Regions from separate parts of the Spirillospora sp. NPDC047418 genome, predicted to be linked through region 2. Evidence: riboswitches for the same ligand, from Rfam matches in the RefSeq annotation. Region 2 holds a riboswitch; the other holds the start of a gene.
The links. A riboswitch is a leader RNA that binds a small molecule or an ion and turns the genes downstream of it on or off. The one in region 2 is predicted to bind thiamine pyrophosphate.

Region 1 (7,389 bases), on a different contig from region 2:
GGGAGGCCCGCTACCGGCGGCTCGTGGACATGTGCCGGGGCCTCGGCGTGCTGACCCCCGAGGACCCGTATCCCGTCTGGGACGGCGAGGGCGGCCCCGTGACGGTCGCGCCGCTGTTCATCCTGTACGACTACACGTTCCGCCCGGACGGGACGTCCACCAAGGAAGAGGCCCTCGAGGTCGCGCACGAGGCGGGCGTCGTGTGCACCGACGAGGTCTACCTGCATCCCGACCCGCACCCGACGCGCGACGCCTGGTGCGACGCCCGCGTCGCCTACACCGAGAAGCGCCTCGCGGCTCTGGAGCCGGGCACGCGGACCGTGCTCGTCAACCACTGGCCGCTCGTCCGCGAACCCACCCGCGTCCTGTGGTACCCGGAGTTCGCGCAGTGGTGCGGCACTGAGCGCACCGCCGGCTGGCACGACCGGTACCGCGCGGTATCGGTCGTGTACGGGCACCTGCACATCCCCCGGACGATCTGGACCGGGGACGTCCCGCACATCGAGGTGTCGGTCGGCTATCCGCGCGAATGGCGCCGGAAGGGCGATGCGCCGCGCGGCCCGCGCCGCGTCCTGCCCGTCCCGGAGACGGACTGACCTACCGGGCGCCGGGCGCCATCCCGGCGGCGGCGAGCGACAGCAGCCGCTCGGCGGCCGCCGGCTCCCGCTCGGTGCCCGCCGCGATCGCGCCGGCGAGCCACAGGACGTCGGCGAACGCCGTGCCCGCGGGTGCGTCCCCGGCCTGCTGCGCGCGGGCGAACAGCGCCTCGCCGGCCTCGCACATCGCCCGGCGGGGGCAGCCGGGCTCGGCCCGCTCCTCCCGCAGCGACACCACCGCCGAGGCCGCCAGCCCGCGGAACACCGTCACCCGCGACACGAACGCCCGCAGCCACGTCATCAGGGCCTCGCCGGGCGCCGGCGAGGCCTGCAGTTCGCGGGCGGCGGCGGCCAGGTCCGCGTACACGTCGGCGAGCAGGGCCTCCAGGAGGTGCTGGCGGGTCGGGAAGTGGCGGTAGAGCGTGCCGATGCCGACGCCGGCGGTGCGGGCGACGCCCTCCAGGGACGCGTCGGCCCCGTCGCGCTGGAACGTCTCGCGGGCCGCGGCGAGCAGCCGCGCCCGGTTGCGGCGCACGTCGGCCCGCACCGCACGGGCGGGGGCCTGCGGCGTGTCGTCGCTGGTCACGTGAGTCGTCGGTCCTTTCCCGGCGGGTACGGGCCTGCGGCGATTCGGGGGGGTCCGCGGCTTTGGAACGGTCCCTCGATACTAGCCGCGCCGCCGCGCCCGGCCCGCGCCGGGATGGCCGGGCCCGCCGCGTCCGGTGCCGCGTCCGGTGCCGCGTCCGGTGTGCGGCGGGCCCGCGCCGACCTGCGCCTACGTCAGGAATCCCCGGGGGAGAGCGGGAGATGGAGCCGCCCGCCGGCGGCGGTGAACTCCGCGGCCTTCTCCCGCATCCCGGCGGCGAGGGCGGCCTCGCCGTCCAGGCCGCGCTCGGCCGCGTACCGCCGGACGTCCCGGGTGATCTTCATGGAGCAGAAGTGCGGGCCGCACATCGAGCAGAAGTGCGCGGTCTTCGCCGGCGCCGCCGGCAGCGTCGCGTCGTGGAACGCGCGGGCGGTGTCCGGGTCGAGGGACAGGTTGAACTGGTCCTCCCACCGGAAGTCGAACCGGGCGTCCGACAGCGCGTCGTCCCACGCCTGCGCCCCCGGGTGGCCCTTGGCGAGGTCGGCGGCGTGCGCGGCGATCTTGTAGGCGATGACGCCGGCCTTGACGTCCTCGCGGTCCGGCAGCCCGAGGTGCTCCTTCGGCGTCACGTAGCAGAGCATCGCCGTGCCGTGCCAGCCGATCATCGCGGCGCCGATCGCCGAGGTGATGTGGTCGTAGCCGGGCGCGATGTCGGTGGTCAGCGGGCCGAGCGTGTAGAACGGCGCCCCGCCGCACCACTCCTGCTGCCGGTCGACGTTCTCCTTGATCTTGTGCATCGGGACGTGGCCGGGCCCCTCGTTCATCACCTGGTTGCCGTACCCGGCGGCGATCGCCGTCAGCTCGCCCTGCGTGCGCAACTCGGCGAACTGCGCCTCGTCGTTGGCGTCCGCGATGGAGCCGGGGCGCAGGCCGTCCCCGAGCGACCAGGTGACGTCGTAGGCGGCGAAGATCTCGCACAGCTCCCGGAAGCGGGTGTACAGGAAGTTCTCCTCGTGGTGCGCCAGGCACCACGCCGCCATGATCGAACCGCCCCGCGACACGATCCCGGTCCTGCGGCGTGCCGTCAGCGGCACGTACCGCAGCAGCACCCCCGCGTGGACGGTCATGTAGTCGACGCCCTGCTCGGCCTGCTCGACCACCGTGTCCCGGAAGACCTCCCAGGTCAGCTCCGCCGGGTCGCCGCCCACCCTCTCCACCGCCTGGTACAGCGGGACGGTCCCGACCGGCACCGGCGAGTTCCGCAGGATCCACTCCCGCGTCGTGTGGATGTCCTTCCCGGTCGACAGGTCCATGACGGTGTCGGCGCCCCAGCGGGTCGCCCACGTCATCTTCTCGACCTCGTCCTCGATCGAGGACGCCACCGCCGAGTTCCCGATGTTGGCGTTCACCTTCACCAGGAAGTTGCGGCCGATGACCATCGGCTCGATCTCGGGATGGTTGACGTTCGCGGGCAGCACCGCGCGCCCGGCCGCCAGCTCGTCCCGGACGAACTCCGGTGCCACCCCCTCCCGCAGCGCGGCGAACTCCATCTCCGGTGTGATCTCGCCCCGCCGCGCGTACGCGCGCTGCGTCACCGCGCCGCCGGTCGCGCGGCGCGGCCGCCGCGGCAGCAGGTCCTCCGGAACGGGCGTGCGCCGCCCGTCGTCCGCGGGGCGCACGGGCCGCCCGGCGTACGGGGCGGTGTCGCCGCGCTCGGCGATCCACGCCTCCCGCAGCGCGGGCAGTCCCCGGCGGACGTCGGTCTCCACGGCCGGATCGGTGCACGGCCCCGACGTGTCGTACAGCACGACGGCGTCGCCGCTGGTCAGCGGCACCTCCCGCATGGGGACCCGGATGTCGGGGCGCGAACCCCGCAGGTAGGTCTTGCGGGCGGCTGGAACCACGTGTTGTGTCATGACGACTCGATCTCTCCCTACGCCGGCATTACCCGGTCAGGTTCATGCGGTCAGCGGCCGTCCCAGCCGCTATCTCAGCCCGGTTCGCCGGGCCCCCGCGATCTGTCGTGCCCGACGCTAACCCGCCGCACCCCCGTTGCCGCAACCGCCGCCCCTGGGGTAGGACGCGCCCGCGCGCCGCCCTCCGCGCCCGGCCGCCCCGCCGCCCTCCGCGCCCGGCCGCCCCGCCGCCCGGCCGTCCGGCCGCCCGGCCGTCCGGCTGTCCGGCTGTCCGGCTGTCCGCCCGGGATCGCCGGGCGGGACCGCCGCGCGGGATCGCCGGGCGGGACCGCCGCGCGGGATCGCCGGGCGGGGGCGGTGTCCGAGAGCGGTGTGCGGGGGCGGTGTGCGGTGGTCGCGGGGATCCGGGAGGATGGGCGGGTGGTGACGCTGCCTCGGATCGGTGCGACGGCAAGGGACGCCCTGCCCGCGATGGCGCTGGCGGGCATCGCGGCGGCCGCGGCGGTGGCGTGGCCCGGAGTCCGGGAACTGGACGCGGCCGGGGCGCTGCTGCTGGCCGCGGCGCACGTGCCGCTCGCGGTGATCCGGCGGTGGCCGGCGCCGGCGCTGGTGGCGCTGGTGGTCCTGGTGCTCCCGTACCACCTCGCGCAGTACCAGCACCACGCGCTCGTGCCCGCCGAGGTGATCGCGCTGTTCGCCTACGCCGTCCTCGGGCGGCGGGTGCGGATCGTCCTCGGCGTCGCCGCGTTCCTGCTGGCCGTGTGCGTGCTCGGGATGGCGATGCGGGCGGGCGGCAGCTCCGTCCGGGAGCAGGTCGCGGTCATCGAGGCCGTGGTGTCGGTCGTGATCGCCGTCCAGGTGTGGCGGGTGCACCGCGCGCGCCTCGCGACGATCACCGAGCGGGCCGAGCGGGCCGAGCGCACGCGGGAGGAGGAGGCGCGGCGGCGGGTCGCCGAGGAGCGGCTGCGGATCGCCCGCGACCTGCACGACCTCCTCGCGCACAGCATCACGCTGATCGGCGTGCAGGCCGGCGCGGCGGCCCACCTGGTGCGCGGGGACCGGCCGCTCGACCGGGCGGAGCTGGCCGAGGCGCTCGCGTCGATCGCGGGCACCTGCCGGGACGCCCGGACCGAGCTGCGCGGCACGCTGCAGGTCCTGCGCGGCACCGACGTGGCGGCGTCCGGGACGCTGCCCGGCCCGGACGGCATCGGCGACCTCGTGCGGGCGGCGCGCGGCGGCGGGCTCGACGTGCGGCTGGCGGACGGCGGCCTCGGGACGCTGCCGCCGGAGATCGGCGTCGCCGCGTACCGGATCGTCCAGGAGGCCTTGACCAACGTTGTCAAGCATTCCGCGGCGAGGCGCGCCACGGTGCGCCTCACGCGCGACGGCGGCGGGCTCGTCGTGCGCGTCGCCGACGACGGGAACGGGCCGTCCGGCGGCACTCCCGAGGGGTTCGGGATCCTCGGGATGATCGAGCGGGCGCGCAGCGTCGGGGGGACCCTCGACGCCGGTCCGGGGGAGGGCGGCGGATTCGTGGTGACGGCCGTCCTGCCGCTCGCGGACGCCGTCAGCCCGCGATGACCGGGACCGCCCCCGGACGGGCCCCGCCGCGCCCGACTCACCGGTCCGACGCCGTCGAGGGCTTTCCAACCCTTACCGGTAGGGTCAGGATCAAGGGGACCAGGGGAGGCGAACGCGTCGGTGACCACTCTGCAGCAGGCCCCGCAGGACCGGATCTTCACGGTGCCCAACATGCTGAGCATGGCCCGGCTCGTGGGCGTCCCGCTGTTCCTGTGGCTCATTCTCGCCGAGGCCGACTGGTGGGCGCTCGGCGTGCTGGTGTTCGCCGGCCTGTCGGACTGGCTGGACGGCAAGCTGGCGCGCGCGCTGAACCAGACCAGCAGGCTCGGGACGGTGCTCGACCCGGCCGCCGACCGCCTCTACATCCTCGCCACGCTGATCGGGCTCACGATCCGCGACATCATCCCGCTGTGGCTGGTGGTGCTGCTGGTCGCCCGGGAGTTCGCGATCCTGCCGATCGCGCCGATCGTGCGGCGGCTCGGGTACGGCGGCACGCTTCCCGTCCACTTCATCGGGAAGGCGGGCACCATGTGCCTGCTGTACGCGTTCCCGCTGCTGCTGCTGGGCGACCACGGCGGCGGCGCGGCGACCGCGGCGAAGGTCATCGGATGGTCCTTCGCCATCTGGGGGACGGGCCTGTACTGGTGGTCGGCCGTCCTCTACTGGACGCAGACGCGGCAACTGGTGTCGGCCGGCCGCGGCTCGCCCCCGGCCCCCGGGCCGGACACCCCGCCCGAACCGGATGACCGGGGCGAACCGGGCGACCGGGGCGGACCGGGCGCGGAACCGCCGGCCGGCGACCAGAAGGGAGCTGAGACCCCCCGATGAAGGCCGTCGTGATGGCGGGAGGCGAGGGGACGCGGCTGCGTCCGATGACCGCCAACCAGCCCAAGCCGCTGCTGCCGCTCGTCAACCGGCCGATCATGGAGCACGTGCTCCGGCTGCTGAAGCGGCACGGGTTCACCGAGACCGTCGTCACCGTCCAGTTCCTCGCGGCGCTGATCCGCAACTACTTCGGCGACGGCGAGGAGCTCGGCATGTCGCTGAGCTACGCGACGGAGGAGATCCCGCTCGGCACCGCCGGCAGCGTCAAGAACGCCGAGGAGGCGCTGCGCGACGACCGGTTCCTCGTGATCTCCGGGGACGCGCTCACCGACATCGACCTCACCGACATGGTGCGGTTCCACGAGGAGAACGACGCGCTCGTCACCATCGGGCTGAAGCGCGTCCCGAACCCGCTCGAGTTCGGCATCATCATCGTGGACGACGAGGGCCGCGTGCAGCGGTTCCTGGAGAAGCCGACCTGGGGCCAGGTGTTCTCCGACACCGTCAACACCGGCATCTACGTGATGGAACCGGAGGTCCTCGACCACGTCGCGGAGGGGGAGTCCGTCGACTGGTCCGGGGACGTCTTCCCCAAGCTGCTCGGCGAGGGCGCCCGCCTGTTCGGATACGTGGCCGACTGCTACTGGGAGGACGTCGGCACCCACGAGAGCTACCTCAAGGCCCAGGCCGACATGCTCTCCCGCCAGGTCGGCATCGAACTGGACGGCTTCGAGATGTCGCCCGGCGTGTGGGTCGCCGAAGGCGCCGAGGTGGACGCCGAGGCCGTCCTCAAGGGCCCCCTCTACATCGGCGACTACGCCAAGGTCGAGGCGGGCGTCGAACTGCGCGAGTACACCGTCCTCGGCAGCAACGTCGTCGTGAAGGAGGGCGCGTTCCTGCACCGGGCCGTCGTCCACGACAACGTGTTCGTCGCGCCGTCCACGAACCTGCGCGGCTGCGTCGTGGGCAAGAACACCGACATCATGGCCGGCGCCCGCGTCGAGGAGGGCGCGGTCATCGGCGATGAATGCGTCATCGAGGCCGAGGCGTACGTCTCCAGCGGCGTGAAGGTCTACCCGTTCAAGACCATCGAGGCCGGCGCGGTCGTCAACACCAGCGTGATCTGGGAGTCGCGCGGGCAGCGCAACCTGTTCGGGCCGCGCGGCGTGTCCGGGCTCGTCAACGTGGAGATCACCCCCGAGCTGGCGGTACGGCTCGCCAGCGCCTACGCGACCACGCTGAAGAAGGGCTCCACGGTCGTCACCGGCCGCGACGTGTCCCGCGCCGCCCGCACCCTGAAACGCGCCGTGAACAGCGCGCTCACCGCCAGCGCCATCAACGTCAACGACCTGGAGGCGACCCCGCTCACCGTCGCCCGGTTCGAGACCGGCCGCGAGGACGCCGTCGGCGGCATCTACATCCGCACCACCCTCGGCGACCCGCAGGGCGTCGACATCCTGTTCCTGGACGCCGGCGGCGCCGACCTGTCCCAGGCGGCGCAGCGCAAGCTGGAACGCGTCTTCGGCCGCCAGGAGTACCGGCGCGCGTTCCCCGGCGAGATCGCCGAGCTGACCTACCCGCCGCGCGTCGTGGAGACCTACACCCGCGACCTGCTGCGGCGCGTCGACATCCGCGGCGTCCGCGAGGCCGGGCTGAAGATCGTCCTGGACTGCGCGGGCGGCGTCGCCTCGCTCGTCCTGCCGAACCTGCTCGGCAAGGTCGGCGTGGAGGTCCTCACCCGCAACGCCGGGCTGGACGAGGCCAACCCGACCGAGACGCTCGCCGAGCGGATGCGCGACCTGGAGCGCCTCGGCGACCTCGTCTCCTCCTCGCGGGCCGCGTTCGGCGTCCGCTTCGACCCGGTCGGGGAGCGGATCTCCCTGGT
Region 2 (7,389 bases):
CCCCTACATCGTCAGCGAGTTCGTCGAGGGCCCGTCGCTGCAGGACGTCGTCGCCGACCGCGGGCCGCTGCCCGCCCCGCAACTGCGCAAGGTCGCGCTGCGGACCGCGGCGGCGCTCGCCGCGATCCACCGCGCCGGGATCGTGCACCGCGACTTCAAGCCCGGCAACGTGCTGCTCGGCCCGGACGGCGCCAAGGTCATCGACTTCGGCATCGCCCGCACCGCCGACGCGGCCCCGCTGACCACCGGCCCCGTCGGCACGCCCGCCTACATGGCGCCCGAGCAGATCGAGGACGAGCCGGTCGGGCCGCCCGCCGACGTCTTCGCCTGGGGCGCCGCGATCGTGTTCGCCGCGACCGGGCGCCCGCCGTTCGGCACCGGGCCGAGCGCGGCGGTGATGCGCCGCGTCACCTCCCGGCGGCCCGAACTCGGCGACCTGCAGGGCCCGCTGCGCGACCTCGCGGCCCGCTGCCTGGACAAGAACCCGGCCGCGCGGCCGACCGCGCCGCAGCTCGTCCGGGCGCTGCGAGGGGGCCAGGGCCCGGCGCCGCGGCCGCGCCCGACCCGGATACCGCGCTACCGCTGGCGGATGATGGTCGCGCTCGGCGCGGTCGTCGTCGCCGGGTTCGCGCTCGGCATGATGTTCTGACGGGCCGGTCCGGTCCTACCAGTGCGGCGGGCGGTCCTCCAGAAGGCGCGCGTCGTTGTCGTCGGTCGCGCGCCAGTCGCCCCAGCCCGTGTCGGTGTCGTCGGACGTCTGGTCGGGCAGGATCTCCAGGTCGTCGTCCAGGTCGACGGTGCGGTCGTCGTCGTCAGGTCCCACGCTCATGATCCCCATTGTCGGTGATCGCCCGAGCGGCCCGCGCCGCGGCCCCCCGCCGGGCCGGGCGGGTCAGCCCGCCAGCCGGCGCGCGAACTCGGCCGCCGCGGCGCCGGGATCGTCCGCCTCGGTGATGGCCCGCACCACCACGACCCGCGTCGCGCCCGCCGCGAGCACCTCGCCGAGGTTCCCGAGGTCGATGCCGCCGATCGCGAACCACGGCCGCGGGACCCGCTGCGCCGCCGTGTACTCCAGCAGCTTCGGGCCGGGCGCGGGCCGGCCCGGCTTGGTCGGCGTGGGCCAGACCGGACCCGCGCAGAAGTAGTCGACGCCGGGCTCGGCGGCCGCCGCCGACGCCTGCTCGTCGGAGTGCGTGGACCGGCCGACCAGCATGTCGCCGCCGACGATCTCGCGGGCGGCGGGCACCGGCAGGTCGTCCTGGCCGAGGTGCAGCACGTCCGCGCGGACGGCCTGCGCCACGTCGGCCCGGTCGTTGACCGCGAGCAGCGCCCCGTGCCGCTCGCAGGCCGCCCGGAAGATCTCCAGGTAGGTCATCTCGTCGCGGGCCTCCAGGCCCTTCTGCCGGAGCTGGACGATGTCGACGCCGTTCGCGAGGACGGCGTCCAGGAAGTCCGGCAGGTCCCGCCGCCGCTCCCGCGCGTCGGTGCAGAGGTAGAGGCGGGCCCGGCTGAGGCGGGCGCGCAGCGCGACGGCGCGTTCGGAGGGGAGATGCCTGGACACGGCGGAGGAACGTCCTTTCAGCGGCGGTCGGTCGTACGGGATCGCGGGGCCGCGCGGCGGGGGCGTCCCGCCGCACGGCCCCGCGATCGTGTCACGTGCGTTGTCTTCCGTTGATACCGGTCGGTTCTAGAAGGCGAGGGCCTGGGCTCGGCGGCGGACCTCGGTCCCCCGGTTCTCGGTGAGCGCGTCCACCGGCGTCCCCGGCAGGGTGTCGTCGGCGGTGAACAGCCAGCGGATGGTCTCCACGTCGTCGAACCCCGCGTCCGACAGGAGGGTCAGTGTGCCGGGCAGCCCCTTGATGACCTGGCCGTCCTTGATGAAGGCCGCGGGCACCATCGGCTCACCGCCCCGGCGCACCGCGAGGATGCGGTGCTCGTGGATGAACTGCTTGATCCGGTTGGACTTGATCCCGAGTCGGTCGGCGGTCTCGCGGAGGGTGAGCCACTCGCCGGCGAGGGCGTCGGTCCGGGGGTCGAGTGCGCTGTCAACGGTTGCGTGCATCTGCGTCACGCCCCCTTGCTACCACGCCTCCGGAACGCTCAAACCCCCTGGACAGCCGATCCGCCGCCGCGGCGATCGCCATCAGCGAACGGCCTGCCGGACGGGGACGTCCGGGTCGGCGATCGCCACGGGGTCCACCGGCGTCCCGGCGGCGATCACCCGCCTCGCCTGCACCAGGTCGCGGGGCCGGTCGACGGCGAGGATCGCGTCGAGCCGGTCGCCGGTGAGCCACACCACCGACCACTTGCGGCCGGACGGGTCGCCGCGGTGGACGAGCCGCTCGGCGGCGGCGTGGCTGCCCGCGTACTGGACCATGCGCCCGAACTGCTCGGACCAGAAGTACGGGGCGGCGTCGTAGGCGGCGTCCTGCCCGAGGAGCGCCGCGGCGGCGGTCTCGGGCGCGTTGAGGGCGGTGTCCCAGTGCTCGACGAGGAGCCGCCGCCCGTAGCGCGCCGACCACCAGGCGGCGCAGTCGCCGACCGCAACGATGTCCGGGCGGAGGGCGCCGGGCTCCTCCTCGCCCTGGTAGGCGCGGAACGAGCCGTCGGTGACCACGCCGCGCTGCACCAGCAGGCCGGAGCCGTCCAGCCAGGACACCTCCGGGCGGACGCCGATGCCGACCACGACCTCGTCGGCCTCGATCCGGCCGCCGCCGGCGAGGGCCAGGCCGCCCTCCTCGACCGCCGCGACCTTCACGCCGGTGCGCAGCTCGACGCCCGCCTCGGCGTACCAGGGGGCGGTCAGCGCGCCCACCTCCGGCCCGATCGCGTGGGCGATCGGGGTGTCGGCCGCCTCCACGACGGTGACCCGGCAGCCCTTCTTCGCGGCGGTGGTCGCGACCTCCGCGCCGATCCAGCCGGCCCCGACGATCACGATCCGGGCGCCCTCGGTGAGCCGGGACCGCAGGTCGCGGGAGTCGTCGACGGTCCGCAGGACGTGCTGGCGGCCGTCCCCCGGCAGCGTGACCGGGGCCGCGCCGGTCGCGATGACCAGCCCGTCGAACGGCAGGCCGCCCGCCGTGGACGCGAGCACGCCGCCGCGTCCCGGCGCGTGCAGGTCCAGGCCGGTGGCGCGCTCGCCGAGCAGCAGGTCGCAGCGCAGCGCGTCCCAGTCCGCGTCGACGGTCGTGTCGTCGGACTCGCCCGCGAGGACGGCCTTCGACAGCGGCGGCCGGTCGTAGGGCCGGTGCCGCTCCGCCGACACGAGCGTCAGCGCGCCCCCGTACCCCTTGCCCCGCAGGGCCTCCACGGCGCGCACGCCGGCCAGCCCGCCACCCACGACGATCACGCTCTCCATGAAGGCCAGCCTAATGCGCCGCGATTTTCGGGTGGACACCTGTCCAGATGATGGACGGCTCCGCCGAGGTCGTAGGGTGGGAACCGGGTAAAAACGTTACAGAGCGCGGGAGTCCGGTGCGACCGGGCTGAGAGGGCGGCTGACCGGGCCGCCGACCGCCGGACCTGATCCGGATCATGCCGGCGAAGGGAGCGCGCATGCAGATCGCGATCGTGGGAGCGGGCGTCATCGGCCTCGCGACCGCCTGGCGCACCGCGGCGGGGGGCGCCGCGGTCACGGTGATCGACCCGTCCCCCGCGAGCGGCGCCTCGTCGGTGGCGGCGGGCATGCTCACCCCGGTCAGCGAGCTGACCTACGGCGAGGAGCCGCTGCTGCGGCTCGGCCTCGCCTCCCGCGACCGGTACGGCGCGTTCGTCGCCGAACTGGAGGAGCTGACCGGCCTCGGGACCGGGTACCGCACCGACGGGCTGCTCCAGGTCGCGTTCGACTCCGACGACCTGACCTACCTCGACGACCTGCGCCGCTTCCAGGAGAGCCTCGGCATCCCCGTCCAGGCGCTGACCGGCCGGGAGAGCCGCCGGGCGGAGCCGATGCTCGCGCCGGGCGTGCGCGGCGGGCTGCTCGCCCCGCGCGACGGCTCGATCGACCCGCGCCGGCTCACCGCGGCACTGCTCGCGGCGGCCGAGCGGCTCGGCGTGCGGCTGGTCCGGCGGCGGGCCGTGCGTCTGCTGACCGAGGGCGGCGCGGCGGCCGGAGTCGCCCTGGACGACGGGACGGAGATCCGCGCCGACCGGGTGCTCATCGCCGCCGGGCCCTGGTCGGGCGATCTGGAGGGGCTGCCGCCGGGAGCCGTCCCGCCCGTCCGCCCGGTGAAGGGCCAGGTGATGCGGCTCCGCACCCGGACGCCCTTCCTCACCCGGACCACGCGCGGCCTGGTCCGCGGCTCGTCGGTCTACCTGGTGCCGCGCGCGGACGGCGAGATCGTCCTCGGCGCCACCCAGGAGGAGCTGGGCTTCGACCGGCGGGTCACCGCCGGCGGGCTGTGGGAGCTGCTGCGGGACGCCCGCGAGCTGCTGCCCGGCATCACCGAGCTGGAGTTCGCCGAGGTCGCCGCCGGGCTGCGGCCCGGCTCCCCGGACAACGCGCCGGTCATGGGCCCGGCCGGGCCGCCCGGCCTGTTCGTCGGCACCGGGCACTTCCGCAACGGCGTCCTGCTGACCCCGGTGAGCGCCGACATCCTGTCCGCGATGCTGCTGGACGCCCCCGTCCCCGAGGTCGCCGGGCCGTTCTCCCCGGCCCGTTTCTCCGAGGTGCGAGCATGAAGGTGATCGTCAACGGCGAGCCGCGCGAGCTGCCGGAGGGCACGAGCGTCGCCGCGGTCGTCGCGTCGGTGAGCGCCGCCGGGACCGGCGTGGCGGCCGCGCTGAACGACGAGGTCGTCCGCCGTTCCGCGTGGGAGACGACGGTGCTGCGCGAGGACGACCGCATCGAAGTGCTCACCGCCGTGCAAGGAGGCTGACATGTCGGATCCGCTGGTCATCGCCGGGGAGGAGCTGGGCTCCCGGCTGATCATGGGGACGGGCGGCGCGCCCAGCATGCACGTGCTGCGGGAGGCGCTGACGGCGTCCGGGACGGCGCTGACCACGGTCGCGATGCGGCGGGTGGACCCGTCCGCGCGCGGCTCGGTGCTGGACGTGCTGAAGGAGTGCGGCATCCGGGTGCTGCCGAACACGGCGGGCTGCTTCACCGCCGGGGAGGCCGTCCTCACCGCCAAGCTGGCCCGCGAGGCGCTCGGCGTGAACTGGGTCAAGCTGGAGGTGATCGCGGACGAGCACACGCTGCTGCCCGACCCGATCGAGCTGGTCGAGGCCGCCGAGCAGCTCGTCGACGACGGCTTCGTCGTGCTGCCGTACACCAATGACGACCCGGTGCTGGCGCACCGCCTGGAGCAGATCGGGTGCGCCGCGGTGATGCCGCTCGGCTCCCCGATCGGGTCGGGTCTCGGCATCCGCAACCCGCACAACATCGAGCTGATCGTGGAGCGGGCGGGCGTGCCGGTGATCCTGGACGCCGGGCTCGGCACCGCGTCCGACGCGGCGCTCGCCATGGAGCTCGGCTGCGACGCCGTGCTGCTGGCGACCGCCGTCACCCGCGCGCGGCACCCGGAGCGGATGGCGGCGGCGATGCGGCACGCGGTCGAGGCCGGGCGCCTCGCCAGGCTGGCCGGACGCATTCCGAAGCGCCGCTACGCGCAGGCGTCGTCGCCGTTCGAGGGCCTCGCCACCTCGTAGAAGAGCTAAAGAATCGCCTGTAGGAATATTCGCTAGACCTGAAACCAGCACGTCAGCAGACTGGGGCCGGTCCATTTGGGCATGCCGCGACCCGGCATGTTCCTTCGGTGTTCGTGGAAATGTCCCATACCTAAGGTGCATGACATGCAGCAGGAGAGCACAGGTCGCATCGACCGGCGCGCGGTCGCCGCCGCCACGATCACGGTGGTGCTGTGGGCGTCCGCCTTCGTCTCGATCCGCAGCGCCGGAGCCGAGTACGGTCCCGGCGCCCTCGCCCTCGGCCGCCTCCTGTCCGGGACGGTCGTGCTGGGCGCCCTGTGGCTCGTCCGGCGCGAGGGGCTGCCGCCCAGGGCGGCCTGGCCGGGCATCGTCACGGCGGGCGTCCTGTGGTTCGGCGCCTACATGGTCGCGCTGAACTGGGGCGAGCAGCTCGTGGACGCGGGCACCGCGTCCCTCGTCGTCAACATCGGCCCGATCCTGATCGCGCTCCTCGGCGGCTGGCTGCTGAAGGAGGGCCTGGCGCCCCGGCTGATCGCCGGCATGGCCGTGTCGTTCGCCGGTGCCGCCGTCGTCGGGCTGTCGATGTCCGGGGAGGGCCGCGCGTCCGTCGGCGGGGTGCTGCTCTGCCTGGTCGCCGCCGTGACGTACGCGGCGGGCGTGGTCAGCCAGAAGCCCGCGCTGCGGCACGCCTCCGCGCTGCAGTTCACCACGTTCGCGTGCGCCGTCGGCGCGCTGTTCTGCCTGCCGTTCGCCGGGCAGCTGGTGTCCCAGGCCGCGGACGCCCCGGCCGGGGCCACCCTCAACATGGTCTACCTGGGCGTCTTCCCGACCGCGATCGCGTTCACCACCTGGGGTTACGCGCTGGCCCGCACGTCCGCCGGGAAGATGGGCGCCACGACCTACGCCGTGCCCGCCCTGGTCGTCGGGATGTCGTGGCTGTTCCTCGGGGAGATCCCCGGGCTGGTCACGCTCGCCGGCGGCCTGCTGTGCCTGGCCGGCGTGGCCGTGTCCCGCAGCACCCGTCGGCCCGGGCGGCGCGCCCCGGCCGCCCCAGCGGAACCGGGCGCCCCGGCCGCATCGGCCCCGGGGCTCATCGATGCTCATACTCACGACTGATGAGATCCGCTGCGATCCGCCCGTAAACTCGCACCGATGGACACGACGGTGGAAGATCCACTCGTCGGGCAGGTGCTCGACGGGCGCTACCGCATTGAGTCCCGCATCGCCCGCGGCGGCATGGCGACGGTCTACCTCGCGCGGGACCTCCGCCTCGACCGCACCGTCGCGATCAAGGTGATGCACGCCGGACTCGCCTCCGACGAGGACTTCGTCGCCCGCTTCATCGGGGAGGCCAAGGCCGCGGCGGCGCTGTCGCACCCGAACGTCGTCGCGGTCTACGACCAGCGCACCGACGGCGAGCACGTCTTCCTGGTGATGGAGTACGTCGCGGGCCGCACGCTCCGCGACACCCTCGCCGCGCGCGGCCGGCTCGGCCCGCGCGCCGCGCTGGAGGTCGTGCAGCCGGTGCTCGCCGCGCTCGGCGCCGCGCACCGCGCCGGGCTCGTGCACCGCGACGTCAAGCCCGAGAACGTGCTGATCACCGAGGACGGCCAGGTCAAGGTCGCCGACTTCGGGCTCGCCCGGGCCGAGACCGCGAGCAAGATGACCAAGACCGGCATGATCATCGGGACGGTCGGCTACCTCGCGCCCGAGCAGGTGCTGTCCGGCAGCGCCGACGTC

Region 1: linked by a shared signal. The riboswitch ahead of thiC (phosphomethylpyrimidine synthase ThiC) and the one ahead of thiO (glycine oxidase ThiO) in region 2 are both predicted to bind thiamine pyrophosphate.

The regions. Positions count from the first base shown of each region.
Region 1 covers NZ_JBEYTW010000028.1:27,151-34,539, forward strand. The annotation lists gene ABZ806_RS19335 (metallophosphoesterase family protein) at 1-596, shown strand, start outside; gene ABZ806_RS19340 (TetR/AcrR family transcriptional regulator) at 598-1,182, opposite strand; gene thiC (phosphomethylpyrimidine synthase ThiC) at 1,377-3,098, opposite strand; TPP riboswitch at 3,094-3,207, opposite strand; gene ABZ806_RS19350 (sensor histidine kinase) at 3,519-4,679, shown strand; gene clsA (cardiolipin synthase ClsA) at 4,800-5,507, shown strand; gene ABZ806_RS19360 (sugar phosphate nucleotidyltransferase) at 5,504-7,389, shown strand, end outside.
Region 2 covers NZ_JBEYTW010000013.1:41,789-49,177, forward strand. The annotation lists gene ABZ806_RS10840 (serine/threonine-protein kinase) at 1-649, shown strand, start outside; gene ABZ806_RS10845 (hypothetical protein) at 665-829, opposite strand; gene thiE (thiamine phosphate synthase) at 893-1,561, opposite strand; gene ABZ806_RS10855 (Rv2175c family DNA-binding protein) at 1,688-2,062, opposite strand; gene ABZ806_RS10860 (NAD(P)/FAD-dependent oxidoreductase) at 2,144-3,358, opposite strand; TPP riboswitch at 3,454-3,566, shown strand; gene thiO (glycine oxidase ThiO) at 3,556-4,680, shown strand; gene thiS (sulfur carrier protein ThiS) at 4,677-4,877, shown strand; gene ABZ806_RS10875 (thiazole synthase) at 4,879-5,649, shown strand; gene ABZ806_RS10880 (DMT family transporter) at 5,794-6,765, shown strand; gene pknB (Stk1 family PASTA domain-containing Ser/Thr kinase) at 6,802-7,389, shown strand, end outside.